Regions from separate parts of the Nonomuraea sp. NPDC050643 genome, predicted to be linked through region 2. Evidence: riboswitches for the same ligand, from Rfam matches in the RefSeq annotation. Region 2 holds a riboswitch; each other region holds the start of a gene.
What was found. A riboswitch is a leader RNA that binds a small molecule or an ion and turns the genes downstream of it on or off. The one in region 2 is predicted to bind cyclic di-AMP.
Positions count from the first base shown of each region.

Region 1: another riboswitch for cyclic di-AMP. It lies ahead of AB0I15_RS61870 (hypothetical protein); the one in region 2 lies ahead of AB0I15_RS30725 (C40 family peptidase).
Region 3: another riboswitch for cyclic di-AMP. It lies ahead of AB0I15_RS01935 (hypothetical protein); the one in region 2 lies ahead of AB0I15_RS30725 (C40 family peptidase).

Region 1 covers NZ_JBFAIM010000099.1:26,351-35,818, reverse strand. Annotated here, with positions in the region: gene AB0I15_RS61895 (alpha/beta hydrolase) at 1-515, shown strand, start outside; gene AB0I15_RS61890 (peptidoglycan DD-metalloendopeptidase family protein) at 986-1,915, opposite strand; gene AB0I15_RS61885 (hypothetical protein) at 2,277-2,723, opposite strand; gene AB0I15_RS61880 (hypothetical protein) at 2,838-3,425, opposite strand; gene AB0I15_RS61875 (F510_1955 family glycosylhydrolase) at 3,520-4,386, opposite strand; gene AB0I15_RS61870 (hypothetical protein) at 4,706-5,431, opposite strand; cyclic di-AMP (ydaO/yuaA leader) riboswitch at 5,507-5,646, opposite strand; gene AB0I15_RS61865 (multicopper oxidase domain-containing protein) at 5,855-6,553, opposite strand; gene AB0I15_RS61860 (multicopper oxidase domain-containing protein) at 6,522-7,379, opposite strand; gene AB0I15_RS61855 (hypothetical protein) at 7,914-8,393, opposite strand; gene AB0I15_RS61850 (metal-sensitive transcriptional regulator) at 9,026-9,307, shown strand; gene AB0I15_RS61845 (copper ion binding protein) at 9,333-9,468, shown strand, end outside.
Region 2 covers NZ_JBFAIM010000025.1:2,385-11,852, forward strand. Annotated here, with positions in the region: gene AB0I15_RS30700 (histidine kinase) at 1-878, shown strand, start outside; gene AB0I15_RS30705 (response regulator transcription factor) at 875-1,546, shown strand; gene AB0I15_RS30710 (phosphotransferase family protein) at 1,528-2,604, opposite strand; gene AB0I15_RS30715 (NYN domain-containing protein) at 2,749-4,071, shown strand; gene AB0I15_RS30720 (NlpC/P60 family protein) at 4,155-5,129, shown strand; cyclic di-AMP (ydaO/yuaA leader) riboswitch at 5,583-5,745, shown strand; gene AB0I15_RS30725 (C40 family peptidase) at 5,819-6,340, shown strand; gene AB0I15_RS30730 (hypothetical protein) at 6,404-7,201, shown strand; gene AB0I15_RS30735 (M48 family metallopeptidase) at 7,213-8,607, shown strand; gene AB0I15_RS30740 (glycosyltransferase family 4 protein) at 8,616-9,468, shown strand, end outside.
Region 3 covers NZ_JBFAIM010000001.1:424,319-433,786, reverse strand. Annotated here, with positions in the region: gene AB0I15_RS01955 (hypothetical protein) at 1-367, shown strand, start outside; gene AB0I15_RS01950 (roadblock/LC7 domain-containing protein) at 397-795, shown strand; gene AB0I15_RS01945 (hypothetical protein) at 826-1,197, shown strand; gene AB0I15_RS01940 (alpha/beta fold hydrolase) at 1,247-2,092, opposite strand; gene AB0I15_RS01935 (hypothetical protein) at 2,129-2,872, opposite strand; cyclic di-AMP (ydaO/yuaA leader) riboswitch at 3,089-3,222, opposite strand; gene AB0I15_RS01930 (DUF5302 domain-containing protein) at 3,383-3,583, opposite strand; gene AB0I15_RS01925 (class I SAM-dependent methyltransferase) at 3,651-4,217, opposite strand; gene AB0I15_RS01920 (rod shape-determining protein) at 4,319-5,296, shown strand; gene AB0I15_RS01915 (VOC family protein) at 5,325-5,837, shown strand; gene AB0I15_RS01910 (hypothetical protein) at 5,946-6,236, opposite strand; gene AB0I15_RS01905 (TetR family transcriptional regulator) at 6,297-6,998, shown strand; gene AB0I15_RS01900 (STAS domain-containing protein) at 6,930-7,223, opposite strand; gene AB0I15_RS01895 (hypothetical protein) at 7,397-7,840, shown strand; gene AB0I15_RS01890 (ABC transporter permease) at 8,008-9,228, opposite strand; gene AB0I15_RS01885 (ABC transporter ATP-binding protein) at 9,228-9,468, opposite strand, start outside.

The DNA of each region.
Region 1 (9,468 bases), on a different contig from region 2:
GCGGTTCGGTGATCACGAACGCGGCCGCGGGCGTGCCCGCCGTCAAGGCGCTCGTGTACGTCGATGCCGCCGCCCCGGACGTCGGGGAGACCACCGGCCAGCTCAGCGGCTCCAAGTCCGCCCTGAACGCGAACCCGGGCACGCTCTACGACGCGGTGCCCTACGCGGGAGCGCCTCAAGGAGCGGACGACCTGTATCTCAAGCAGGAGCCGTTCGCCCGCTCGTTCGGCTCCGATCTGCCGCAGAAGACCGCCGAACGCCTCTGGGCCGCCCAGCGGGCCGCCTCGACCAGCGCGTTTATGACCCCGTCGAAGGCCGCCGCGTGGAAGACGATCCCGTCCTGGTACTTCATCAGCACCGGTGACCGGATCATCACGCCGGACTCGCAGCGGAAGATGGCCAAGCGGGCCCGCTCGAAGGTCACCACGTTCGCGGGCGGATCGCACCTGACCCTGATCTCGCATCCGGACGCGGTGACGGCGGTGATCGGGGCGGCGGTCTGCTCCGTGCGCTGACGGCCCCTGAGCGACACACCGCAGCACTACTGGAAGCCGACGATCAACAGGACCACCGCTATCCATCGAAGGATTCGTTCCGACACTGGATTCTCCAGCATCATGGCCGCCGGCTTCGCCAACGCGTCTGGGTTCACTACCGCGAAAGCAATGGCCACGTAGCAGACCAGCATGGGTATGCCGATCGTCCACTCGACAGAACCGCCGCCCACGTAGGGCGAAATCCCAAAGGGAACCGCCCCGGCTGGACGAGGCCAGCCGTCAGCCGCTGCTCCACCCGTACCGGCACCAGGCGGCGACCGCCTTCGCCCGGCTTTCGCCCGCCGACCTGAGCCTGCTCGGACCGCACCTGTAGACAGGTTGTACGTACGCCCGCCTTTCGGACGAACACCCTCGCCACTTCGGCGCGGCCGAACAGCTGATCTTTCATCCGTTGGAATCATTGCCCGGGGTGCCGGTGGGCCGGCCGCTCAGCCGAGCGGAATGACCGGCTCCGTGGACCGGCTGACGTAGAAGCAGCCCGTGGTGGGCAGGCTGCTGGCCGCCGGTGGTGTGACGCCGTCGTACACGGCCAGCAGGAAGTTCTGCGGGCACCGCCGGGTGCTGCCGGTACGGATGCCGAAGTGCAGATGCGGACCGGTCGAGTTGCCGGTGTTGCCGCTCAGCCCGATCTGCTGCCCGGCGGCGACGGAGGCGCCATTGGGGACCGACCACGAGGAGAAGTGGCAGTAGGTGTAGATGGCCCCGTCGGTTCCGGTCAGGTTGATGCCGCGCCCGCAGAGGCTGTCGTCGATGATCGTCACCGTGCCGGCGCGCGCCGCGTATGCCGGGGTGCCGGTGCCGACCGGGAGGTCGATCGCCGGATAGTCGTGGTGCGGGTCGTCGTACTCACTGCGAGGCAGCGCGTTGCGCGGAAGGGGGAGCGAGAAGGAGACCGCTCCGGTGGAGGACGTGATCCGGACGGCGTCGGCCACGACGTAGCCGGGCTGGCTGGTCCAGCGGCTGACGCCGACCACGTTGTAGTCGCCGGCGGCCAGGGCGAACGTGCCGAGACCGACCCAGCGGCCGCCGTTGGCGCGCTGATCGACGGCCACCGTACGGGTGCCGTCAGTGGTGGCCACCAGGAACGGGGTGGCGCTGTTGTAGCCAGGGTCGGCCGGGTACCAGACCTCTACCAGGTGAGCTCCGGCCGCTGCGATCGACGCCTTGAACCAGGCGGCGTCGCTCGTGGTGGTGTCCGGGGTCGCGAACCGGTAGTCCGCGCCGTAGCGCTGCGTGGACCAGGTCGAGGTGCCCCAGTTGGCGCCGGCGGAGAACTGTCCGGCGGTGGCGTTGTCGACCGTGATGGTCGCGGCGGTGGCGGGTGTCACAGTGCCGAGCAGCACCAGGGAGGCCGTCACGGCGGCGGTCGATAACCGAGTGATGATTTTCACGAGCTGGGCCCTCCGGGGGTCGAGGGGAAGCGCGGGTGAAGGTATCTAACCAACATGCGAGCGCCAATGAAAGATACCTACATGCATCGGTATCGCGGCCTTGGGCCGGCGACCGGGGTCCAGACCGGCCGGCCGAGCCCATTCCTCCGCGGTGACGGGCGCGCGACCTGCGGCGGTGCGACGGCGGCCGACCCTGACGTGCTGACCGGTCATCGCGGCCAGGATCTGATCGCGGACCTACGGCATCACGTCTGCGGCTTCGAATAGACCCTGACCGCCGAAAGAACCGCCTGCCGCAAAAGGCCCGCAAGGGCGAGCATGCCGGTGCTCACGTGCCGGTGCCGGCCGGTCCGGGAGCGGACCTGGTATTGGGGCAGGCCGAGTAGGTCCGTGCCGGGCTGGCTGTTCTCTTCGATCTTCCGGCGCATTTCGGCGGCCGCGACAACTGCGCTGGTGGGCATGCGCCGAATTCCTCCAAGAACCCGGCCTCGAGAAGCTGCTGCATCGCCTCCGTAGCCTCGATCTCGGACACTTCCGGGTGTTCGCACGTCACGACGGCGAGCACATCGTCGGGTGACCTGGTCCCGTCCAGCGCGCTGACCAAAGTCCACAACCAGCCGCCGGAGTCCTCCATCTCCGCCCCAATGCCGTGGATCGTGGCAGCGATCCTGACATTGCCATCGAATGTGCGAAACGGGACATGCTCCGGCTTGATCCGCGGCTTCAGCAGTTCCCTGGCCCGGTGAATCGCCCCGAGTTTGATGGAGATCTCCACCGAACCCGGGACGATTCACTTTGCCGACCGCATCCAGCCACCGTCTGCGACCGAGCGGAGGTCAGGGGCAGGCTCTGCGACATGAGGTCTCCGGGAAGAAGCGAGCCCAGTCTTTCAGGCTGAGGTCATACGTGACAGTGGCGCAGATCTGGGTGGCCGTAAGTCGCGGGTCGGTGTCCCAGAGGATGGCGGTCCGGTCGTTGCTGGCGGTGGCCGGCAGTCGCCCGTCAGGGCTGAAGGCGACGTCGCGGACCATGCCCAGGTGTCTGAGCAGCCGTAGGGCGGCCTGCGGTCGGCGGGCCGGAACAGCAGCAGGGCGGGGTCGCCGATGCGCATGTGCTGCTGAGGGGTACCGGCGACGGCGACAATGGAGCGGCCATCGGGGCTGAAGGCTATGGTGTTGACCGGCGCCGGGCCGGCGGTGAGTTGGCCGCGAACTGTTCGGCTGTCGGCGTTCCACAAGATGATGGCGCCGTCGTCGCCGGCGGTGGCCAAGGTGCGGCCGTCGGGGGCGAAGCCCACGTCGTTGAGCCAGTCGGTATGCTCGGCGAGCGGCAGCCGGGTGGGGTCCCACAGGATGATCCGGGTGTCCTCTCCGGCGGAAGCCAGCAGCGGTGCGCTCGGGCTGAAGGCCAATGTGTTAGACGTTCTCGATGTGGCCGGTGAGCGCGCTGACTCGGGCGGCAGCGCGCCGATGTCCACGCCGTCCACCCGGGCGCCGGGAGGGACCTTCCCGGCGAGCGCAGGACGCTCATGAAGCCCCCGGGCCTACGACGGCGGTTGGGACGGAGAGCGATCACGAGGCCGCGGAACGGAAGACGACGGTAAAGTCGCCGCCGCCGTTCCTGGACTCGTAGACGGTGCCGTCCTCGGTCGTGGCGAGCAGCCGGTTGCCATCGACGGCGGCGAACGCCGTGGCCTGTCCGGGCAGGGCCCCGCCGGCTTGCCAGGTACGTCCCTCGTCCCGGCTCGTCTGTAGTCGGCCCTCGGTGTCCGGACCTACCAGCAGTCCCTTGGCAGGGGAGTCGACGTGGCTGAGCAGCGGCGCGCCCTGGACGCCCGCGAAACTCGTGCCGCCGTCCGTGCTGACCCGCAGTCCGCCCTGGGTGGTCGCGTAGAGGCGATCCGGCTCGCCGGCGTTCGCGGCCAGGTCGATGGCGTCTTCGTCGGTGCCGGGCATCCAGGTAGTGCCCCCGTCTGCGCTCGCCCTTACCTGCCTTGTCTGGCTGTCGTACGCGTACAGCTTGTCTCCCGCAGGCTGCAGGGAGTGAAAATCGGCGGCGCCGCCCTCAGACACGGTGACCCACGTGCGACCGGCATCGCTGCTGCGGATGAGGCCCAGGTGCGGACTGGCGGCCTGCGGGTCGCCGGGGTGACCGCTGGCCAGGAACGTCCCTGGTCCGGTCACGGTGAAGCCCATATGGTCCTGGATACGTCCGGCCACCCGCTGGGCGGTCTCCACCGATGTGACCTTGAACAGGCCGTAGTGGCCCGCCAGATAGAGGGCGCCGTCCGCTGGATCGACGCCCAGCCCGTGAATGTGACCGATTCCCGGATCATCAGGGCCGGGCGCTGAGGAGGATGGTGATGGTCCGCACGCCGACGCGACAAGCGCCAGGACGGCCAGCGCCGCGGCTGTGGCACGAAGCCGTGTATTGCGCATAGTCACAGATTCTACTAGCTAATATAGTAGCTCGTCGTCGAGAATGGCTCCGGCCGACGATGGCCGATCAGTCCATCGTGAGAGAACTGGGCCGCGGCCGGCTCGTCTCGGGGATCGAGCGGCGTCACGAGATCCGCACTGCCGGGGTCATCCCGGCATCGCGGGCCCAGAAACAGCACGAATGCTCGCCGGCCCCTGGTCGGTGCTGCCGGTGTGAGCTTGGCTGTTACAAGAGAGCAGCGCGGCGGCGTGATGGAGTTGCCGGGCCCGGCTCGGTGTCGTCGCCGGGTCTTGGAGTGCTCCCTCCATCACGCCCTTCCTAATAGACCGAGATGTGTGGGTGGTCGTAGTGGTTGGCCGTGACACCGCCCCGGTCGCTCATGTACTTCCACGCCCCCGTACGGACGTGCCAGATGCGTTGCCTGTAGATCACGTACATGATGCCGAGCCGCTGCGCGTTTTCGATCACCCACTCAGAGATCTCATCACCCAGCCTTGCCTGCTCAGGCGAGGGCATCGCGCCGCCGGAGCTCACCATGAAGTCGCACGCGCGGCCGAGGGGATGCTCCCCGCCGTCATTGACGCCGCGGTAGCAGCCGACGCCGTAGGACAGGGCGAAGCGCTGCCGGATCAGGTTGCGTACGTTCCGCATCCGCGGGGTGATGTTGTCGCGTACCTTGGTGAAGCCCGCTACGAGCGCCGTCTCCTCGGCGGCGAGCTGCTCCAAGATGGCCGCACGTCTGAGGATGGTGCTCGGGTCGGCTCCCGCCGCGAATATCGCGAGATTCAGGTCCGGTTGCTGGTAACGCAGCGTCGCCAGCTCTCGGACGCCTTGCTGGGCCTGCTCGTATCTTCTCTGCGCCGCTCGCAGCCGCGCCCGCGCCGCCTGCTCGGACTTCCTGGCGGTCACGAGCGAGACACGCTTGGCGTTGTAGTCGCCGATCAGCGCGTCGAGCTCCTTCTGCTGTTCGGAGAGCTGCCTGCGCAGCTCTTTGGCGCCGGGTTCAGGGGCCGCGAGCGCTTCTGCGCCGATGCTCGCGCCCATGGCCAGGGTGACCAGCAGGGCCCCAGCGGATACCGGATGCGACGGAATGGCGTGGGGGGACGACCCGCCACATAGGGCTCCTCTCCTTCTGCCTGCCGGGTTAGCTGACGGGTTCGGGCGGGAGTCGCCCTACGACGACGAAGGTCGCCGATTCACCCCTGCATCGTGGGTCTCCGGCTCCCGGCCAGGGGACCGGGACTCGGCTCGGCGGCTGCGGGAACCGCACTACGAGGAACCATAGTAGGTGCTGTCGGCGAACGCGGTGGTTTCGCGCGGAGAGGTATGCCTCCAGGATCTCGTCTCCCGAGTAGAGGGTCTGGGAGACGAGATCCAGCACGACGGCCACTCTGCTATCAGAGATAGTTGAATCGAGTGTGCATCTGCATCGCTTGTCTTCGCTGAACCCGAGGGGTGGGGGTTGCGTCAGGTTTGCCGGTAGCCGAGCAAGGTCATCATGCCGGATTCGCCGTGGTAGACGTTGTGGCAGTGGATCATCCACAGGCCGGGGTTGTCGGCGTCGAAGTCCACGTCCAGCCTGGTGTTCGGAAGGACGATGGCGGTGTCCTTGCGGATGCCGGCCTCGGCCAGGGCGAAGGTGTGGCCGTGCAGGTGCATCGGGTGCCACATTGTCGTGCGGTTGACGAACGACAGGCGGACCCGTTCTCCTGCCCGAATCGCTGAGATGATCTTCGGGTCGTACTTCTTGCCGTTGATCCCCCAGTCGTAGGTCATCATGCTTCCGGTGAGCTCCAGCTTGATGGTGCGGTCGGGGTTCTTGGGCGCGAGCCGTACGGCCTCGGCCGGGCGGAGCTTGGCGTAGCGGAGGACGCCGCCCTCCAGTTCGTGCGGACGCAGGCCGGCCTTGGGCGCCGATGCTGACCGGCTGGTCCTGATCAGGCCGCGGGCCACGGCTTTCTTGCCCTCGGCGAGAGCGACCAGCGGGAAGACGCCGTCTTTGAGAGTGACCAGCACGTCGTAGCGCTCGCCCATGCCGATCAGCAGTGCTTCGGTATCGATCGGCTGTACGGCGAAGCCATCGGTGTGGGTGATGGTCATTCGATGTCCGGCCAGCGCCACGCGGAAGGCGGTGTCACCGCCCGCGTTGATGATCCGGATGCGCAACCGCGCCGGGCTCGGCGCGGAAGGTCTCCGGTGCGGTGGCGATCCGCCCGTTCAGCAGGAAGTGCGGATAGCGTACGTCGCCCGCGTCCCCGCCGAGCAGCAGGCTGGTGGCGCCCATGAGCATGTGCTTGCTTGTCCCAGGCGTTGGGCTGGGGGTCATCTCGGTCATACCGGTCATACCACCGTGATCCATGCCGCCCATGCCGCCGGACAACTCGGCCAGCACTTCGTCCGGCGTGCCGGTGACCCCGTCCAGCCAGTCGTCGAGTACGACGACCCACTCGTCGTCGTACGTCAGCGGCTCGTTCGGGTCCTCCACGATCAGTGGGGCGTAGAGCCCGCGGTCGAGCTGGGTGCCAGTGTGCGGGTGGAACCAGTAGGTGCCCGGGTCCGGGGCGGTGAACTCGTAGACGTATGTGGCTCCGGATGCGACAGGCCGCTGGGTGACGCCGGGCACGCCATCGGCGTCGTTGCGGAGCGCCAGCCCGTGCCAGTGGACGGTGGTGTCTTTGGGCAGAGTGTTGGACAGCCGGGCACGGATCACCTCGCCCGCCTTCACCCGGATGGGCCTGCCCGGGATGCGGCCGTCGTAGGCCCAGGTTCGTGCGGTCACGCCGCCGAGCTCTACTTCGCTCTCGGCGGCCACAAGGGTGAAGTCGCGTACCGCACCGGGACCGCGGGCCTGCTCGGCGGCGCGGACCTGGTCGCTCCTCGGGCCGATGAAGGCGGGAGAGGACGTGGGATTCTGGTCGCAGCCGGTGAGGGCGGCTCCGCCCAGGAGACCGAGACCGCCCCTGAGCAGGGCGCGTCGACTGATGTGGTACATGGTTGCTGCCTCGCTGACGTTTGCGCTGACGGACGGGCGAAGACCGGACGTAGCTGGGCATGACGGCCCCAGCGATCCGGGTCAGAACGCTTACGTCCGCAGCACCACCGTGCGCGTCAGGATGAGCGACAGAGGAGGCGGGCCGCGAAGCCGCCGTGGTACGGGCCATCCGGGATGCGATCGCAGCCAGGCGCAGGCCAGGCCGGCGACAAGCGGGACCAGCGGTGCCAGGGCGAGGAGAGCGGCCATGATCGCCAAGCAGGCGGACGCTGGGTCAGGTGCCTTACCCGGCGCATCGCCGGATCCAGAGCCAGGCACGGGAGAGTGCGCGCTCTCCGCGTGGAGCATGCCAGTGGCCGATGGCTGTGGCGCGTCGTGGCCGTCGAGGTGGCCGAGCGTGTGCATCGCCGCTACGCCCAGCATGAGGAGGACCAGGAGCAGCAGCCGCGGCAGCGCCCCCGCCGACCGTCCCGCCTCCGTTGACCTCATGACCAGAGCATACGGAATATCTCCTATGGTGCGTCGTAGATCGCGTTACGGCAGCAGGCCGTTCATGACCAGGTCGATGATGGCCTCCCTGGTGCGCTCCGGCGGCCACTCGTGGCTGGCGCGCAGATGGACATAGCCCCAGCCGGCAGTGTTGAACAGCACCGTGGCGGTGACGGTGGGAGGAACCTCGCGGAGGGAGCCGTCGAGCACGCCGTCGCGGAGCAACCGCTCGAAGGGGGCCGCGAAGATGTCGACGGTGAGGGCGTCGGGGCCGGGCTGGTGGAACATCTCGCCATGCGCCACGTACATCCCGGTCAGCAGTTCCAGGTGTCTGTCGGCGGTTTGAAACATCGCCTCGAGCATCGCTCTGAGCCGTTCGGCGGCCGTGCCTGGGCTGGTCAGCGCTGGCCACAGGGCAGTGCGGAACTCGTCGGCGGCGCGGGCGGCGAGTGCGGCGATCAGTGCCTCCCGGCTGACACCGCGGCGGTGAAGGGTCGCACGGGAGATGTCGGCCTCGTCGGCCACCCTTTCGAGGGTGGCCTAGGGCAGCCCCCATTTGGCGACGCACGTACAAGCTGAGCGCCTGGGTGACGGCGAAGCGGCCGTCAAGGAGCCGACGGAACATGGCCAGCGTGAACAGCGCGCTGACCAGCAACACGGGCAGATAGAGCTCCTCGTTGAACTGCGGGACGTCGGTCTCGAACTCCAGCACGGCAATCAGGGCGCTACCGAGCAGCAGCCCTCCGGCAGCGGAGATCAGCCACGACGGAGTGCCGGGTCGGTCTCCGGCCAGCACACCCACGATCCGTGCCATGGTCCCGAAGACCGCGAGCATGTGTGGCGGGCTCCACAGCACGGCGTCGCGGCCGAACGCCTCGTGCCAGAAGACGTCCGCCACGCTTGCGACTAAGTCGTCTCAAAGTCAACGCGACGCACGCCGTCCAACGAAAGCCCCTCGCTTGCGAACGATGGAGCTGTTGCGTGTGACCTGCCGGACTGTGCTGAGGTGGGCATCGCCGCGGTGTATCGGCAGCGATGCGATGCAGACGACGAATCATTGATCTTGTGTGGCATGTCGATCTCCAAGACGTTGGTTGCCGGAAATACCATAGGGGGGTATGGTGTTGGCATGAGCAGCGACCTGAGGAGGGGTGGACATGGCCGGATACAGCGGCACCAAGCAGGACCACGCGCTGCGGTTGCGGCGCGTCGAAGGGCAGATCCGGGGTCTGCAGCGGATGGTCGAGGACGACAAATACTGCATCGACATCCTGACCCAGGTGTCGGCGGCGACCAGCGCGCTGAAGTCGTTCTCCCTGTCGCTGCTCGAAGAGCACCTGGCCCACTGTGTCGCCGAGGCCACGCTCAAGGGCGGCCCGGAGGCCGAGGCCAAGATCAAAGAGGCGTCCGACGCCATCGCCAGGCTTGTACGTTCCTGACTCGCGGATTGAAGGAGAGACCGATATGAGCACCGCCACCTACACCGTCAAGGGCATGACCTGCGGACACTGCGTGAGCTCGGTCAAGGAAGAGGTCGGCGAAGTGGCTGGCGTCTCCAGCGTCGAGGTGGACCTGGCGACAGGCTTGCTGACCGTGGACA
Region 2 (9,468 bases):
TCTCGGGGCCGGTGGTGCTGCTCAACCTGGTCACGCTGGTCCCGTTCGTGATCCTGCGGCCCCAGACCGACCTGGACAGGGGATGGACGGCGGCGCTCAGCGTCGCGATCGTGCTGACCGTGTTCGCGTGGGGGATCGTGATCAGGGCCAGGCGGCAGCTCGTGTGGTCGCTCAGGGAGCGCGCCGACGGCGCCGCGGAGGAGGCCAAGCGGCTCGAACGCGAACGCATCGCCAGGGAGATGCACGACGTGCTGGCGCACCGCATCTCGATGCTCAGCCTGCACGCGGGCGCGCTGGAGTTCCGGCCCGACGCGCCCGCCGCCGAGATCGCCAGGGCGGCCGGGGCCATCAGGACCAACGCCCACCTCGCGCTGCAGGACCTGCGTGAGGTGATCGGCGTGCTGCGCCATTCCGCGCCCGGCGGGAACGACGGGGACGACCCCGTGCCCGACCGGCCCCAGCCCACGCTCGCCGACCTGCCCACGCTGGTCGAGGAGTGCCGGCAGGCGGGCATGGACGTGCGGCTCGACCTGGGCCCCGGCGACGCGCCGGAGGGGCTCGGCCGCAACCTCTACCGCATCGTCCAGGAGGCGCTCACCAACGCGCGCAAGCACGCCGGCGGGGCTCCGGTGAGCGTCGCCGTGTCGGGCACACGCGGTGGCACGCTGTCGGTGGAGGTGCGCAACCCCCTGTGGGCGGCCGGCTGGAACCGCCACGGCATGCGCCTGCCCGGCGCCGGCGCGGGGCTCATCGGGCTGACCGAGCGCGCCGAGCTGGCGGGCGGGCGGCTCGAGCACGGCGCGACGCCGGAGGGGGAGTTCGTGGTGCGGGCCTGGCTGCCGTGGCCGGTGGAGACGACTCGGGAGGACGACGAATGACCGTGCCTGGTGAGGGCGGGCCCGTCAGGGTGCTGATCGTGGACGACGACGCGATGGTCCGCGCCGGGCTGTCGATGATCCTCGGCGGCGTGGCCGACATCGAGATCGTGGCCGAGGCCGGCGACGGCTCCGAGGTGCCGCCCCTGGTGGCCGCGCACCGGCCCGACGTGGTGCTGATGGACATCCGCATGCCGGGGATCGACGGGCTCACCGCCACCGAGGCGCTGCGCCGCACGTCCGCGCCGCCGGAGGTGGTGGTGCTGACCACGTTCCACGCCGACGCGCAGGTGATGCGGGCGCTGCGCGCCGGGGCGGCCGGGTTCCTGCTGAAGGACATCGCGCCCGGCGATCTCGTGCAGGCGATCAGGAAGGTGGCCGCGGGGGAGCCGATCCTGTCGCCCGCCGTGACGCGGCAGCTCATCACGCACGTGTCCGACGGCGCGGCGGGAGACCGCGGCGAGCGGGCCAGGAAGCTGCTCGGCCGGCTCAGCGAGCGGGAGCGGGAGGTCGCGCTGGCCGTCGGGCAGGGCAAGTCGAACGCCGAGATCGGGCGCGACCTCTACATGAGCGTGCCGACGGTCAAAGCCCACGTGTCGCGGATCCTCACCAAGCTCGACCTCAACAACCGGGTCCAGGTGGCCTTGCTGGTCTACGACGGCGGCTCGTAGCCGGAGAGCAGCTTCTCGACCGTGGCCCGGTGCAGCACGAGGTCGTCGGGGTCGTCCGGCCTGGGCTGCTCGCCGAAGTGGATCCGGCGCTGCCAGACCCTGGCCATGATGATGCCGTGCCGCAGGGCGGCGTACATCTCGTAGAAGGCCATGTCGCGGGGCTCGTACCCGGTCAGCTCCCGATATTTCCGGCAGACGTCCTCGCTGCGCATGAAGCCGGGCATCCCGGGAAGACCTGCGCCTGTGGTGATGTCCTGGAAGAAGCGATGCAGGAAGATCATCCAGGACAGGTCCAGCTCGCGCGGCCCTACGGCGGCCATCTCCCAGTCGAGCACCGCGACCGGGGCGAAGTCCTGGAACATCATGTTGCCGATCCTGGCGTCGCCCCAGGTCAGCACGTCGGGCCCGGGATCGTCCGGCCAGTGCCCCTCCAGCCAGGCGAACGCCCGCTCCAGCAACGGGATGGGGCGCTCGCCGTGCGCCCACGTGTAGTACGCCCGCTGGGCCTCGACGTGCGCGCGCAGCCCGGGCGCGCCGAACGGGGCCAGCTCCCGCGCCGTGAACGCGGTCTGGTGCAGCGCGGCCACGACCCCCACGCTCGCGTCCTGCAGCCGCCGCTGGTCCTCGGGGGCCGCGTCGTGCAGCCAGCCCCCGAACGTGTACGGCATCACGTCCGCCGGCACCTCGCCCTCGGCCCGCTCCATGACGAAGAACGGCGTGCCGAGCGGTTTCGGGTCCGGTTCGAACCAGAGGGCCCGCGGCGCTGGGATTCCAGCTTTTTCCCTGGCCAGCCGCATGATCTCGAACTGGGCGCGCAGGTCGTACGAGGGAAATACCGGAACGGCTTCCACTGCCGGTGCCAGCCTGGCTACGCAGCGCTTTTCCCCCTCACCCCAGGTCGCGGTGAAGAACAGGGTCTCACTTGACATGCCGTTCTCCGACGGTCTGGACATCTCGGACACCGCCGCGTCCTCGCCGACCCTGCCGCGGAGCCAGGCCGTGGCACACTCGCGTAGTTCTTCCAGGTCACGTGTGGAGGTGCGCATCTGCTCGGTCACGGTGGACCTCCCGGGTGAACGGCCGTCCTGGGACAGTCGTATACCCCCTAGCAAGCGCTTGTCCATATCAGGGTGGCCGTTACGGACAGGTACGCGGCAGCCGTACCCTTGTCTGAAAGGGCATGTCACGAAGGGACGAGTGGGATGAGTTCAGCGGGTGAAGGCCTGTCTCGCCCGCTTCCCGAGCAGGTGCGGCTCAACGTCGTCGACCTGGCGTCACAGGTCCTCGGGACGATGCCCGCTGTCTCCATACCGGCGCCCCTGCGGGGGATCGCCAAGTTCGACCCGCGCAAGCGCGCCAAGCTGGGCGGCGCCCCCATCGCCGCGCAGCTCGAGAACGACAAGAAGTTCCGTGAGCTGGTCGCCGAGTCGGTGGCCGCCGGCTGGCCGGAGCTGGTCGCCTCGCTGGCCGAGGGCAACGTGCCGCCCGCCGCCGATCCCGTGCTGGTGGCCGCCGCAGCCTACCTCACCCGGCCGCCGGGCTGGGCGGAGATGATCGAGGCCGCCCGTGCGGATCTGGAGCAGTCGGCCCAGGTCGCCGAGGGCTCCGAGCGCGAGGAGGCGGTCGCGCGGCTGCGCGAGCAGCTCGCCGGCCAGAAGAGCGCCGCCAAGGAGGAGTCCGACCGGCTGCGCGAGCAGATCAAGGCGGCCCGGGTGGAGAACTCCGATCTGCGCCGCAAGCTGCACGACGCCCGCGAGCGCGCCAAGGCGGCGGTCCGGCGGTCCGAGGAGATGGAGCAGGCGGCGGAGGAGGCCAAGTCGGCCGCCTCGGTCGCGGGCAGCGCCGGCGAGTCGGAGCTGCGGCGGCTGCGCGAGCGGCTGGCCGACGTCGAAAAGCAGCTCGAGGCCTCGCGCCGGGCCGCCCGCGAGGGCAGGAGCATCGAGGACGCCCGCATCCGTGTGCTGCTCGACGCGCTGCAGGACGCCTCGGCCGGGCTGCGCCGCGAGCTGGCCCTGCCCACCACGATCAGCCGCCCGGCCGACTCGGTCGCCGCGATCACCGGCGAGCGCCCCGGCGTGCGCCAGGTGCCCGCCCGCGCCCTGGCCGACGACGACCCGCAACTGCTCGACCAGCTCCTGGCGCTGCCGCAGGTGCACCTGATCATCGACGGCTACAACGTCACCAAGACCGGCTACGGCACGATGACCCTGGCCGACCAGCGCAACCGGCTGATGACCGGGCTCGGCGGGCTGGTCGCGCAGACCAGGATCGAGGTGACCGTGGTGTTCGACGGCGCCGAGCTGAACGCTCCCGTGCAGGTCGTGGCGCCGCGCGGGGTGCGGGTCCTCTTCAGCGCGCCCGGGGAGATCGCCGACGATCTCATCCGCCAGCTCGTCCGCGCCGAGCCGCCCGGCCGGGCCATGGCCGTGGTGTCGTCGGACCGCGAGGTGGCCGAGTCCGTCAGGCGGATGGGAGCCAGACCCGTTCCGTCTGGTTTGCTGCTGCGCAGACTAGGTCGGGCATAAATTACGAATTGGTTGATTAGGTGCCCCTCACCCGCCACTTCTGTACTATTTCGCCCCAGATGTTATCCCTGGGAGGCGACGCAGTGAGGTATGGCCGGGTGCCGATGGTCGCGGGAATCGCGTTCGGTCTGGTGCTGTCCCCTATGGGAGCCGCCGTCGCTGATCCCCAACCCACGGTGCGGCAGGCCAAGGCCAAGCTCGACAAGCTCAACGACAAGGCCGACAAGGTCGTCGACCGGTACAACACGGCGACCGAGCGCTTCAAGACGGCCAAGAGCGCCTACACGAAGCTGAACGACGGCTACAAGCGCAAGCTGCAGACCGTCGCGACCCTGCGCTCCCAGTTGGTCGGGATGGCCGTCGACACCTACAAGGTGGGCGGTGACGTCACCTCCATGCCGGGGCTGATGGGCTCGGACAACCCCGGGAGCTTTCTCGCGGGCATGGCCCTGGCCGGGCAGCTCTCGCAGGAGCGCAGCCAGAAGCTGGCGGCCTTCGACCGCGAGAACCGCGGGCTGAAGCTCGAGCGGGACAAGGCGGAGAAGGCCCTGACCGAGGCCGACCGGGAACGCGACGCGGTGGAGAAGGAGCGCGCGGAGGTCCGCAAGCTGATCGCCCAGCAGAGGAAGCTCCTGGACAAGCTGGGCGCCTTCAACCCCGGCAACCCGAACAGCGTCGGCATCAAGTACACGGGTCCGGCGTCGGGCAGTGCGGCGGCGGTGCTGCGGTTCGCGTACGCGCAGGTGGGCAAGCCGTACATCTTCGGTGGCACGGGGCCGCGCGGCTTCGACTGCTCGGGCCTCACCCAGGCCGCCTGGCGGGCCGCGGGGGTGTCGCTGCCGCGTACGACCTGGCAGCAGTGGTCGTGGGGCGCCGCCCGCAAGGTCTCGCTCGAGGCGCTGCAGCCTGGAGATCTCATCTTCAGCGAAGGCCTGGGGCACGTCAGTATCTACGCGGGCAACGGCCAGATCGTTCACGCGCCGCAGACGGGCGACGTCGTCAAGGTGGTCAACCTCTCGGCCTACGGCCGCAATCTGGTGGGGGCCATCCGCCCGTAGCCCTCGCGGGTGACCGGCTGCGCCGGCGGCTTTTCGGCCGCCGCCGTGGCCGGTTTTCGGTTCCCGCGCACGGATACCTTTTTCTACGATTTCCCATCGTAGAAAAGCGCAGGGGAATAGGGAGCGCTCCCAGTGATGCGGATCACGTTTTTGATGCGGCGAATGTGATGAACGCGACATTTGTTACCTGACAAGCGGGTGCGAGCAGAAGTGTGAGCAGGGTCACATTTCGATAACGGAACCTGGTGTTCCAGCAGGGGTTTCGAATTTGACCGACCTCTCTATCTGATCTTTACAAACTGACTCACCCTTTGCCGATCCTTGACCTTTCGGCGTAGCTTCTGGCGTCGTCGCGGTGAACAAGCCATGTCGCCGCGAACCCGCATCGGTCCCTCCCGATGTGAGACAGATAAAGATCCGCTGGTCGCCGCCCATATCCCCATTGCGTCATCAGGCGGCGGCCTGCCGAATCCGTGCAGCCAGGAGCACGGAACCGGGGACCCAGCGATCCCAATTCCCCAGGGATCAGGGGTGAATCGGCGCGCACATCGCGCCGTAGGGCGACTTCCAGGCCCGAATCCGTCAGCTAACCCGGTAGGCGTTCGTGGAAGACACAAGGAGAAATCCTGTCTACCTCCCTGCATAACCCCCGTCTGTCCCGCCTTGCCCTGAGTGGCGTAGCACTGACGATGACCGTGACGGCCGGAGGTCTGATCCTCCATGCCCCCACGGCTCGGGCGGCGACGACGAGCGACTCGGCCTCCACGTCGGTCAAGGCGGCGAGTACCGCCAAGACGGCGAGGTCGGCCACGGCGGCTCAGAGGAGAGCAGCCAAGGTCGCTCGGCAGCAAGCGAAGGCCCGAAAGGCCGTCGCCGTGGCCAAGAACCAGATCGGTGACCCGTATCGGTACGGAGGCACCGGCCCCGGTTCGTTCGACTGCTCCGGTCTCGTCCAGTTCGCCTGGAAGAAGGCCGGGGTGAAGCTCCCGCGTGTGGCGAGCAGCCAGTTCGCCCGCACCAGGAACAAGATCTCGTGGCGCAATCTCAAGCCAGGAGACCTGATGTTCTTCAGCGGGCTCGGCCACGTGGGCATGTACGTCGGCAAGGGCAAGATGATCCATTCGCCTCGGACAGGCGAACGGGTGCGCATCGACAAGCTGGGCGGATGGCGTCGAACGTCGTTCGTTGGCGCGGTTCGTCCCGGCGTGTGAGGAAGCCCCGCCCGGAACCCTCCGGGCGGGGCTCTTTTCATTCCTCGACTAGCATCTGGGCTCGTGTCAGAGCAGGTGGGCCGGCGAGCCGCGATAGCCGCTCTCCTGCTCCTCGCCCTCGCCCCGGCCAGTTCCCCGCTCCCCGGGCCGCCGAGCCTGTGGCGCGATGGTGAGACCGTACGCCGTGGCGTACGGTCGGTCGTCGTCGGGCACCACACCGCGGCCCGTACGCTGGACGAGCTGGCCCTGCGGGCCGACAGGGCCGGGCTCCGGGTCTCGGCCGTGCTCGGTGAGCCGGTGCGCCCCCTGGTGATCGTGCCCGCCTCCACCGCAGAGGCCGCCGCGCTCGCCCGGGTGGGGCGGGTCGACGGGCTGGCCGCGGTGGCCGACGGCGGGCGGGTGATCGTCGTGCCGGAGTTCTTCGCCCGGCTCAACCCCGTCGGCAAGGACGTCGTCCTCACCCACGAGCTGACCCACGTCGCGGCCGGCACGGACCGGCTGCCGGTCTGGCTCTACGAGGGATTCGCCGACTACGTCGGCTACCGGGACGCCGGACTGCCCGTGACGACGGCCGCCGCCGAGCTCGCGGCCGAAGTGCGGGCCGGGCGGCTTCCGAGCGCTTTGCCCGGACCTGCGGCTTTCGCGGCCGACGGGCGTGACCCCGCACGGCTGGCGCGGGCGTACCAAGAGGCCTGGCTGGCGTGTCGCTTCCTCGCTGACCGGTTCGGTGAGGGGACCCTGGTGGGGCTCTACCGTGATGCCCAGGCGGCCGGCGTCGATCAGGCACTCGCCTCGCTGGGACTCTCCGTCGCCACGCTGACGGCACGGTGGCGCGCATACGTGCGGGATCAGCTCGGATGAAGGGGAGGCAGATGAGCGAACGACTGGACGCGGACGACGCGTCACCGGCCGGTGAGACGGCGGGCACCGACCACGCCGGGGGCACCGCCACGAAGGCCACAGGAGCGGCCACAGGAGCGGCAGAGGGGAACAGCGGGGAGGTGGACACGGAAACGGAGGCCCAGGGGAGCGGCCGTCTGAGGCGGGAGGCCGCCATCGCGCTGGTGCTGCTCGGCCTCGTGATCATGGCCGTGGCGATGTTCAGCACGCCGTGGGAGGTGCTCGTCGGCGGCCCGCCCGACCCGGCGCGCGACTTCAGCGCCGCCGAGGTCGCCAGGGCGCAGGCCTTCGACGCGGCCACGACGCTGCCGAGCTATCTCTCGCTCTCGCTCACGCTGGTCTTCGCCGGCGTGCTCGTGGCCACGCCCTTCGGCGCGCGGCTGCTGGGCCGCCTGAAGGGCCCGTGGTGGCTCCGGGTGATCCTCGGCGTGCTCGCGATCACCGCGATCGTCGAGGTGATCAGGTGGCCGCTCGGCATGTGGTTCGAGATGATCCTGCGCGACTACGGCCTGTCCATCCAGGACTGGGCGGGCTGGGCCGGCGACCGGCTGAAGAACCTGGGCGTGGAGGTGTTCCTGCTCGCCGTCATGCTGCTCGCCCTCGTGGCGCTGGCCCGCAGGTTCCGGCGCTGGTGGATCCCCGCCGCGGTGGGCGCGTTCGCGCTGACGCTGGTGGCGTCGTTCGTGTACCCGGTGGTGATCGAGCCGCTGTTCAACGACTTCACCTCGATGCAGCAGGGCTCGCTGCGCACGAACCTGCTGGAGATGGCCGAGCGTGACGGCGTGCCGGTCGAGGACGTGCTGGTCGCCGACGCCTCACGCCGGACGACGGCGCTGAACGCGTACGTGTCCGGCTTCGGCGCCACGCGCCGCATCGTCGTCTACGACACACTGCTCAAGGCCCCGCAGGCCGAGGTCGAGCTGGTCGTGGCGCACGAGCTGGGCCACGCCAAGTACGACGACGTCCTCTACGGCACGCTGGTCGGCGGCCTGGGCGCGGCGCTGGGCGCCATCCTGCTGTTCCTGGTGTTCGGCCTGGTACGGCGGCGCACAGGCGTCGGCTCGGTGGCCGACCCCCGGGCGGTCGGCGCGATCATGGGCCTGATGACGATCGGCTCGCTGATCATGGGCCCGATCCAGAACGTGATCAGCCGGCACATCGAGGCCAGGGCCGACGTGCACGCGCTCGACCTGACCCAGGATCCGGCCACGTTCATCGCGATGCAGAAACGCCTGGCAGTGACCAATATTTCCGACTTGTCGCCGGATGCGGTGGAATATGTGCTCTATGCCTCCCATCCCTCCGGTCCCGAGCGCATCGCCATGGCCCGCGCCTGGGCGCGGCTGAACGGCGCCCCTCTGCCGTGACAACCGCCGTGACCAGCGTGGTCATCGTCACCAACGACTTCCCGCCCCGCCCGGGCGGCATCCAGTCGTTCGTGCACGGGCTCGCGCTGCGCACGCCGGGGGTGGCCGTCTACGCCTCCTCCTGGCCGGGTTGCGAGGAGTTCGACCGGCGTCAGCCGTACCGGATCGTGCGGCATCCGGCGCGTCTCATGCTGCCCACCCCGGCCGTCGCGCGGGCGGCGGCCGGGCTGGTGGCCGAGCAGCGCGCGGAGACCGTCGTGTTCGGCGCGGCGGCCCCGCTCGGCCTCCTCGCCCCGCGCCTGCGCCGGGCGGGGGCACGGCGCGTGGTGATGCTCACCCACGGCCACGAGGCGTCGTGGGCGAGCGCGCCGGGCTTCCGCTCCGTGCTGCGCAGGATCGGCGAGCACGCCGACGTGGTCACGTATCTGGGGGAGTACACGCGCCAGCGGCTGGTCGCGGCCGTCCCGCCGGACAAGCTCGTACGCCTCGCGCCCGGCGTGGACACCTCACAGTTCCACCCCGGGGCGGCCAAGGCCGAGCTGGGCCTGTCCGGGCGCCCGGTCGTCGTCTGCGTCTCGCGCCTGGTGCCGCGCAAGGGCCAGGACCGGCTCATCAGGGCCTGGCCGCAGGTGCTGCGCGCGGTGCCGGAGGCGGTGCTGCTGCTGGTGGGCGGCGGTCCCCACCGGGGGGCGCTGGAGCGGCTGGCGGGCGGGCGGGAGTCGATCAGGTTCACCGGCACGGTGCCGGCGGCGAGCCTGCCCGGCTACTACGCGGCGGCGGACGTGTTCGCGATGCCGTGCCGTACCCGGTGGAAGGGGGTGGACGTGGAGGGCCTCGGGATCGTGTTCCTGGAGGCGTCCG
Region 3 (9,468 bases), on a different contig from region 2:
CAAGGCGACCCCGCTGGAGCTGGCCAGGCTGATGGGCCGGTCCGGCTACTCGGTGTTGCTGGCCGTCCGGCGGCTGACGGCCTCCGGGCTGCTCGCCGCGCCGGAGCCGGGACGGGCCCCGGACCGGCGCGCGGACGGCCGGAAGGCTCCCGACGACGAGCCCCCGAGCGGCCTGCCGAAGCGCCGGAAGGCTCCGGACGACGACCCGCAGGGCGGCCTGCCGGTGCGGGCGCGGCAACCGGCGCACGCGCGGCCGCCCCACGATCCCGGGGCGCCGGCCCTGCCGCTGGGCCCGCCCATAACGGGTGATCCAACCGACCTGGCGCTGCTGATGCGGCTGAAGAAGGCGCTCGAGGAGCTGTCGTGAGGTTCCCCTCACTCAGGAGGAGGCCACGGGTGGAGTTACGGCAAGAGGTTCTGGAGGAGATGGCGCTCCTGCGCGAGCGCACCCCGGGCGTGAACGGAAGCGTCGCCTGCACCGTGGACGGCCTGCAGATCGCCTGCGACTTCGGGGAGGACGCGGCGGGAGAGGCCGCGGGAGACTCCGCCGAGCAGGCCGCGGCGCTGTCGGCGGCGCTGCTCGCGATGAGCAGGCGGATGCTGATCATCACCGGCCAGGGAGCGTTCGAGGAGACCCTCATCTCCGGCACCGCCGGTTTCGTGGCCTTCTACGCCGCCGGCCCCACCATCGTCCTCACGGTCCTGGCCGGACCCGGCGCGAACGTCGGGCTGCTGCGGCTGGAGGGCAGGAAGACGGCTGCCGGAGTGGCCGCCGTCGCAGCACGCAAGCACTGAACCGTTCCAGGCAGAAAGGGAGGAAGAAACATGGCAGGCATGGACGTCTCTCTCAAGGAGATGCTGGCGATCGACGGCGCGGTGGGCGCGGCCGTCGTCGATCATGGCAGCGGCATGGCACTGGGCACGCTCGGCGGCTCCAAAGACCTGGATCTCCAGGTCGCCGCGGCCGGTAACACGGAGGTGGTCAAGGCCAAACTCCGCACGATGGACTCGCTGGGTCTCAAGGACAGCATCGAGGACATCCTGATCACGCTGAGCGGGCAATACCACATCATCCGTCCCATCTCGGGGCGCGGTGGCAAGGGGTTGTTCCTCTACCTGGCGCTCGACCGCGGACGCGCGAACCTGGCGATGGCCCGGCACCAGATGCGCGCCATCGAGGAGAAACTGGAGGTCTGACCAGGCCCGCGACGGCCCGTGCCCGCCCGGTCGCGGGCCGTCGCCATGCTCACGCGCCGGTCAGCTTCGTGATCTCCGCGACGATGTCGGGCCAGAGCGCCGCGGGCAGGTCGTGGCCCATCCCCGGATACGTCACCAGCCGGGCCCCCGGAATGGCCGCCGCCGTCGCCTGGCCGCCCGCGAGCGGGACGAGCAGGTCCGCCTCACCGTGCAGCACCAGCGTGGGCACGCGTACGCCGGCCAGCGCCTCCGTACGGTCTCCCGACGCCATGATGGCGGCCAGTTGCCGGGCGGTGCCCGCCGGGTCGAAACAGCGGTCGAAGGCCAGCCCGGCCATCATGACGATCTTCTCCCGGTCCAGCTCGTAGCCCGGCGAGCCGATGACCGACCACGTCCGCACGGCCTGCGCCAGCACGGCCTCGCGGTCGGCCGGGGGCCTGGTCATGAGGACCGTGGCGGCGGCCTCCGCGGGCGGCGCGATCGCCGGGCCCGGCGTGGACATGATGGAGGTCAGCGTCAGCAGCCGCGCCGGGTGCCGGATGGCCAGCGTCTGGGCGATCATCCCGCCCATCGACGCGCCGACCACGTGGGCCGAGCTCCAGCCGAGGGCGTCCATGAGCCCGGCGGTGTCGTCGGCCAGGTCGTCCAGCAGGTACGGCGACGGCGATCCCGTCGAGGGAACACCGTGGTCGTGGAGGTGCGTGGACAGGCCCGTGTCGCGGTTGTCGAACCGTACGACGTGGTGTCCCTGCTCCGCCAGGAGCTCGCAGAGCCGTTCGTCCCAGTGGATGAGCTGTGCGCCGAGCCCCATGATGAGGAGCAGGGGCCGCCCTGTGGGCGAGCCGAAGCTCTCGTAGGCGATTTCGATGCCGTTGACGGCTACGCGGGTGGTCACGGAACTAGAATGGCATTCTAGTCCGGCCTCGTAAAGTCAGCGCTTGACGAGCCTGCGCAGGCGCTCGCCGCCGAGCACCGCGCCGCCGCCCGCCATGGCGAGGGCGCCGGCCATGAGCGCGCCGCCCACCACGCTCGCCTCCTGGGGCTCGCCCTGGGGAGCGGCCGCTTCGGTGACCCCGCCGCCGTCCTGGGCGGGAGCCTCGATGGCGATGCCGCCACCCTGCGGAGCGCTCTCTTCCGCAGGCTTCTCCTCGGCCAGGATCTGCGGGGGCTTGGCCGGGTTGTTGTCCCGCTTGGACCAGGCGCCGGTGGAGAAGGCGACCGGATAGTTCTTCTTGCCCACGCCGTCGCCCCACTTGGTGATGACGTAGTCGACCTTGATGTGGCCCTGGCCGCCGACGCCGTCCACGCCCAGCGTGCTGGAGTTGAAGGAGCCGCCCGTCAGGTCGGCGAAGGTCTTGGCGTCGAGGTCCAGCATGATGCCGCGGTTGGAGGGGACTCCGGGGCCGCGGTCACCGACGAAGAAGGGCATCTTCTTGCCCTTGTAGACCACGTAGCCCTCGGTCAGCAGCGGCCAGCTCGGGCTGGCGGCCAGGCCCTTCTGCATGGGCTTGCCACTGGCGGGCAGGCCCGTGTCCCCGGCGCGGCCGGAGGAGTCGTCCCAGAAGTACGACGCGGTGGTGGAGCCCTTGAGCAGGATCTTCTCGTCAGTGTCGGAGTCGGCGTGGGCGGCCGTCCCGGCGATGGTCAGCGCACCGACGGTGGAGGCGGTAAGCATGGCGAGGGCACGCAGGCCAGAACAAGACATGAAAAGTTAAAGCCCTTCACGGGGGGACAGGGGAATTGCGCTCCGAAAAGGTGGGGGCATAGCAGGGCAGAACGCCCAACAGTGCTATGTGGAGCGCAAGAACAAGCCTTGGGAAGGGGGCCGCTCAGCGGGCGGCGGCCGGCACGGCGTTGTCTGGGGGTACGACGCGGTGGTCCATTAAGTAAAGTGTCCTCTCCATCACGCCTACCGGGTTAGCTGACGGGTTCGGGCGTGGAGATGCCCTACCGGCACGTGGCCGGATTCACCCCAGTGAGGTGGTTCCCCGGTTCCCGAGCTTCGGGATTCGGCGCCAACCGGCTGTCCTTCTTGGGTAAGGACTAGGTCACCGGCTGGTAATGGCGTTCACTCTAACTACCGAATCGGACAAACGCAAACTTTTCGTATCAAAGAGTAGAAGATCTACCTATATAGGTAAAGCAAGAGGGGGCACGGCATGCCGTACCCCCGTGAATTCCAGCCTCAGCCGCCGCTCTTGCGCCTGAATGATCTCTTACTCGCAGCCGGACCGTGCGCCCCGTGGATCTTCGATGGGTCGACGCCCCTGCCACCCGCGCCCGAGTCCGCGTGCTGGTTGCGCTTACGCTCCAGTGCTTCGCGGAACTTGCGCTTCAGCTCGTCCTCGGGAGTTTCGCTGACTTCCGGCTCCGGTGATTCCGCCATGAGGACCTCCATGGTGTTGGGGACAATCACAGCTTCGCATGACCCCGCTTATGACGCGAAACCGGCCTCAGACCCGGCCGAACGCCAGGAGGCGGAACACCGGATCGGGGCCGGAACGCCCCTGCCCGTGCCCCACGAACTCGGCCTCCCCCGCAGCTCGCAGGCCGTGCCCGGCCGCCGCCGCGACGACCAGGGCGGCCCGGTCGGGCGGGTCGGGCCGGCCGCCGGGGCCGTGCGCGGCGCGTTTGTCGACGGTCGTGACGTAGACGCCGCCCGGCCGCAGCACGCGGGCGGCCTCGGCGATCACCGGGCGGGCGTCGTCGAGCAGGTGCAGCAGCCAGATCGTGGTGACCGCGTCGACCGATCCGTCGCGTACCGGCAGCCTGCGGCTGTCGCCGAGCGCCACGCGTATCCGGCCGGCGGCGACGCGCGCCATGCCCGCCGAGGCGTCGACGCCGAGCACCCGCAGGCCCCGGCCGGCCAGCTCGCGGGTTACCAGCCCGGTGCCGCACGCGACGTCGAGCAGCGTGCCGCCGGGGATCAGCGCGCGCACGGCCTCCGCGGCGGCGGTGGCGCGCGCGAGCCCGCCGCGGGTCTCGTCGTAACGTTCGGCCTCGAGGTCGTAGTCGAGCACGGCTGTACCTTACGCGGTGGATCCGTTCCATTCTCCTGGTGTTGTGTTGGAGCGGCTCGGGAAATACAGCGGAACATGATGGTCGAGCCCCCGGTCCGCCGATGAGTCTCCTGGGTCGTGACCTGGCGATGGATCTCGGTGCGGCGAGCACCCGGATCTACGTCAGGCGTAAGGGAATCGTGCTCGACGAGCCGTCGGCGGTAACGCTCGACGACCGTACGGGCAAGGTCATCCGGTACGGCGCCGAGGCGGCGCGCGACGGTGACGGTCAGACGCGCTGGCCCGTGAGCGGCGGCCTGCCGGCCGACACCGAGCTCGCCCAGCGCATGATCAAGCACTTCCTGCGCAAGGTGCACCGGCATCCGTTCTTCCGGCCGCGCATCGTCATGGCGCTGCCCAACGACTCCACCCCGATCGACCGGACCGCGCTGCACGACATCGCGTTCGAGGCCGAGGCCAGGGGGATCGTGCTGATCCCGCACGCGCTGGCGGCGGCGATGGGCGCCGGGCTGCCGGTCAGGGACTGCCCCGGCAGCATGGTGATCGACGTCGGGCGCGACTCCGCCCGGATCGCGGTGCTCTCGCGCGGGACCGTGGTCGCGTACGGGGCGGTGCCCTTCGGGGGGCACGCCGTCAACATGTCCCTCATCCGCCTGGTCGAACGCGAGCACGGGCTGCTGCTCGACGAGGCCGAGGCCGAGTCGGCCAAGCGGCGGACCGACGTCCACGGCCAGGTGGTGGTGATGGCGCGCGACCCCGACAGCGGCCGGTCGTGCGCGCTGCCGCTGCCCGTCCGCTCGATCGACGAGGCCGCCGACCGGCCGATCGAGGCCGTCGTGAGCGAGGCGGTGGAGACCGTGGCGCGCTGCCCGGCCGAGCTCACCGCCGATCTCGGCGAGCGGGGCGCGGTGCTGGTCGGCGGCGGCGCGCTGCTGCGCGGCCTCGAGCGGCGGCTGCGCGCGGCGCTGCACATGCCGGTACGCCGGGCCGAACGCCCGATGGACTCCGTGGCGCTCGGGCTGGGCCGGTGCGTGGACGACCGGGGGCTGGCCGGTCGGCTCAGGGAGTGGCACTCATGACGGACCCGCCCACGACTGGAGGTGGCCCATGACGGTCCGCGGCATCGACCACATCGGGGTGACGGTGCCCGACCTCGAGGCGGCGACGGTGTTCTTCGCCCGCGCGTTCGGGGCCGAGGTCCTCTACGACACCCTGCCCCGCGGCAAGGGCCCCAGAGGGGGCTGGGCGACCGAGCGGCGGCTCGGGGTGCCGCAGGGCACGGCGGAGGTGGCGGTGCGCATGCTGCGGCTGCCGAACGGGCCCGGGATCGAGTTGTTCGAGTTCAGCGGGCCGCGGCAGGCCGGGGCGGTCATCCCGTGCGATCTGGGGTGGCAGCACGTGGCCCTGTACGTGGACGACCTGGACACGGCGCTGCGGCGGGTCGCCGACGCGGGCGGGACCCGGCTGGCCGATCCGGTGCCGCTGCCTGGGCCCGAGGCGGGTGAGCGCAACCGGTTCGCCTACTGCCGGACGCCGTGGGGCGGGACCGTGGAGTTGCTGACGTATCCGGACGCGCAGCCGTACGAACGGGACACGGGGCTACGGCGCTGGCGCCCCTGACCGGCCCGTTCGACGGGCCCGGCTTCGGTGGGCCCGGCTTCGGTGGGCCCGGCTTCGGGACGTCCGGCTTGGTGGGCCCGGCGCCTCCCCCGCCGGGCCCGGGTGCGGTCAGCGCTCGTCGACGAGCTCTCCGAGCTCGACGCTCGCGTCCTTGACCACCTCGAACGCCGACTTCGCCTCGGGCAGCGACGGACCGGCCGCGATCACGGCGTCCATCTCGGCGCGCGAGTTCCAGCGCCAGTGGTCGGCCCAGGTGCCCTCGTCGATCCGGGTGAGCCGGGTCTCGGCCAGGCCGGGGAAGCCGGCGCGGACCGCCGCGATCAGGGCGGCGCGCCGGGCGAGGACCTGGTCGGCGTCGGCGGGGTCGGCGGTGAAGCGGACGGTACGGATGAAGGCCATCGCTGTAGTCCTTATCTAGAGTTGACTTCTAGTGAACGTAACTAGAGTTAAGCTACAGCCATGAGCGACGTCAAGAGGGTCAGCAAACGGACACAGAAGGCCCAGGAGACCCGGAGGCGCATCCTGAAGGCGGCCGGCGAGCTGTTCGTCCGCGACGGCTACGGCGTCACCAACCTCCAGGACGTCGCCGAGCTCGCCGGGGTGGCCGTGCAGACGATCTACTTCGTCTTCGGCAACAAGCGCACGCTGCTCAAGGAGCTGGTGGACGTCACGATCGCGGGCGACGACGAGCCGCTGGCCACCATGGACCGGCCCTGGTTCGCGGCGGCGATGGCCACGCCGAGCGCCGCGGAGCATCTGCGCGCCCACGTGCGCGGCACGTCCGCCGTGCTGGCCAGGGTGGCGCCGATCACCAAGGTCCTCGACGCGGCGGTGGCGATGGACCCCGAGGTGGCGGCGAGCTGGCCGCAGGACGTCGATCCCCGCTACGTCGTGCAGCGGGCGGCGGCCGAGGCGCTCATGGCCAAGCCGGGCGCCCGGCCCGGCGTCTCACCGGAGGCGGCGGCCGACGTGCTGTACGGGCTGCTCGGGCCCGAGCTCTACCTGCTGCTCGTGGAGAAGCGGGCGTGGTCGCCGGAGCGGTGGCAGGAGTGGGCCCACCGCACGCTGGCCGCCCAGTTGCTCGACCCGCGCTCAGGGGATGTGGAGGCCGGGGGCGTGCTGCCAGCCGGTCAGGGCGAGGAGGCGGCGGACCATGGGTGAGAGCGGGGCCAGGACGAGCCGCCGGCCCGGCGACAGGCGGGCGGCCGTGGTGACGATGAGCCGGAGCCCCGCCACGTCGATGAAGGTCAGGCCGGACAGGTCGAGCCGGATGTCGCTCCGGCCGTCCAGGATCGCGCCGTCGAGGCCGCCGGCCAGGAGATGGTGGCTGCCGTAGTCGATCTCGCCGGCGATGTGCAGGCCGTGGGGGTGCGGAACTAGGGTCACGTTCACCTGGCCATCGGTTTCGAAGATCATTCGGCTCCGGTGGGGACGCCTGTCGTACGCCCTGGAGGGCGTGCCCGGAATCTTGAGCTTTATGTCAGATTGACGGAAGACACGTTTGTGATTCCTGCGTGATTTGACAGGTTGTCATAAGCGATCTCCGATATTGTCCGATTGTGCGCGCCCGCCGTCACATCCTTTCCGCGGTGCTCTTCTGCGTCGTGGCGATGACGGCCTGCTCGACCTCGTCCCAGCCGCCCACCCTCGAGGCGGCCACCCGGCGGCTCAACACCGACGCCGGCAGCCTGGTCAGCGCCACCGAGCTGCACTTGTCGGGCATGGAGCAGGTCGAGGACCGCTCCTGCGTACCGGGTCAGGTGCGACGGTTCCTGCGAGGGGAGAGCGACCTCGCCGCGGACTCCAGCGGGCTGCTGGCCCGGCTTGAGGCCATGGGCTATGACATGGTGGTCGACGACCTGGACCTGCGCGACGACGACGGGCAGGACGTGGCGGTGCTGCGGCATCCGGAGACGCGGCTGACGTTCGAGCTGACCGTGCTGTCCGGTGACAGGCCGGGCGTCCAGGTGGTGGGCAAGACGACCTGCTACGCGGCCGACTGATACCGGAGCCGGGCGAGACGACCTGCCGCACGGCCGACTGATCCCGGAGCTGGACAAGACGCCTGCCGCACGGCGGAGTGATTCCGGAGGCCGGGCGCGCGCTCGCCTGGGCCGAGCGCGCGTGCCGCCTCGTCGCCGCCGGGGCCGTCTTCCGCGCGGAGGCACGGTCAGGGGTTGGACAGGGCCTCCGTCGGTGACAGGCGGGAGGCGCGGATGGCCGGGTAGAGGCCGGCCATGGCGCCGATCACCAGGGTCGCCGCCAGACCGCCGATCGTGGCCCAGGCGGGCACCACGGACGGCCAGCCGCTGTAGAGCGCGTAACCCATCGTGACCCCCGTGCCCAGCAGGACCCCGCCGCCCCCGCCCATCGCGGACAGCAGCAGCGACTCCGCCAGGAACTGGGTACGGATCTGCCCCCGGGTGGCGCCCAGGGAGCGCCGCAGCCCGATCTCCGCCCGGCGTTCCAGCACCGAGATGACCATGGTGTTGGCCACCCCGACCCCGCCCACGAGCAGGGCCACCGCGCCCACGCCCAGCAGCAGGTTCGCGAACGCCTGGCTGGTCGCCTGCTTGGCGGCCAGCGCGTCCGACGGGCGGGAGACGTCCACCTCGTTCGGCGCCTGGGGGTTGGCCGTGCCGGCCAGCACCTGGCGTACGGCCTCCAGCCTGGCCTCCTCCGACCTGGTGTAGAGGATCGTCGGATGGCCGTCGAACCCGAGCCGCTCCTCGGCCACGGGCCAGCCGATCATGACGCCGCTGTCCAGCTCGGTGGCCAGCGGCACCGGCTCCAGGACGCCGACGACCGTGAACCGCAGGCCGCCCACGATGACCTGCGCGTCCGGCCCGGCCGACCCGATGCCGAGCCGCTGGGCCGTGGTCGCGCCGAGCACGGCGGCCGGGTAGCGTTCGGTGGCCGCGTTCAGCCATGTGCCGCTCCGCAGCGTCGCGCCCACCGTGGCGGGCAGGTCGAGGCGGCTGGCGTAGGTGCTGAGGCCGCCGGTCTGGGCCTCGGGGATCTGCTCCGAGCGGTAGGCCTTGGCCTCGGGGAGCTTGCCGATCGCCGAGGCCGACTCGACCGGGCCGATCCTTTCGATCATGGCCTCGGCGTCCTTGGGCATCTGGGCCGCCTCGCCCATGATCGTGGTGCCCGACGAGACCGTGAGCAGGTTGGTGCCCAGCGCGGAGAGCTGGCGGTCGAGCTCGGCGCCCGAGGAGGACGAGAGCCCGACCACGGCGACCATGGCCGCGATGCCGATGGCGATGCCCAGCGCGGACAGGAAGGCCCGCAGCGGGCGCGTACGCAGGCCGACCGCGCCGACCCGCATCACGTCGCCCGGCCGCATCCTGGCCGGGGACAGTCTCGGCCGCGGCACCTCGATGACGGTCATCACGCCACCCCGGATCGCGCGGGCTCGGACCAGGGCCCGGATTCGGAGTCCGTGGCGGAGTCGGACAGGATCCGGCCGTCGCGCATCCGTACCTGCCGGGGCAGGCTGGCGGCGATCTCCCGGTCGTGCGTGATGATCACAATCGTGGTGCCGCCCGCGTTCAGCTCGTGCAGCAGCTCCATCACCCCCGTGCCCGACACCGAGTCGAGGGCGCCGGTGGGCTCGTCGGCCAGCAGCAGC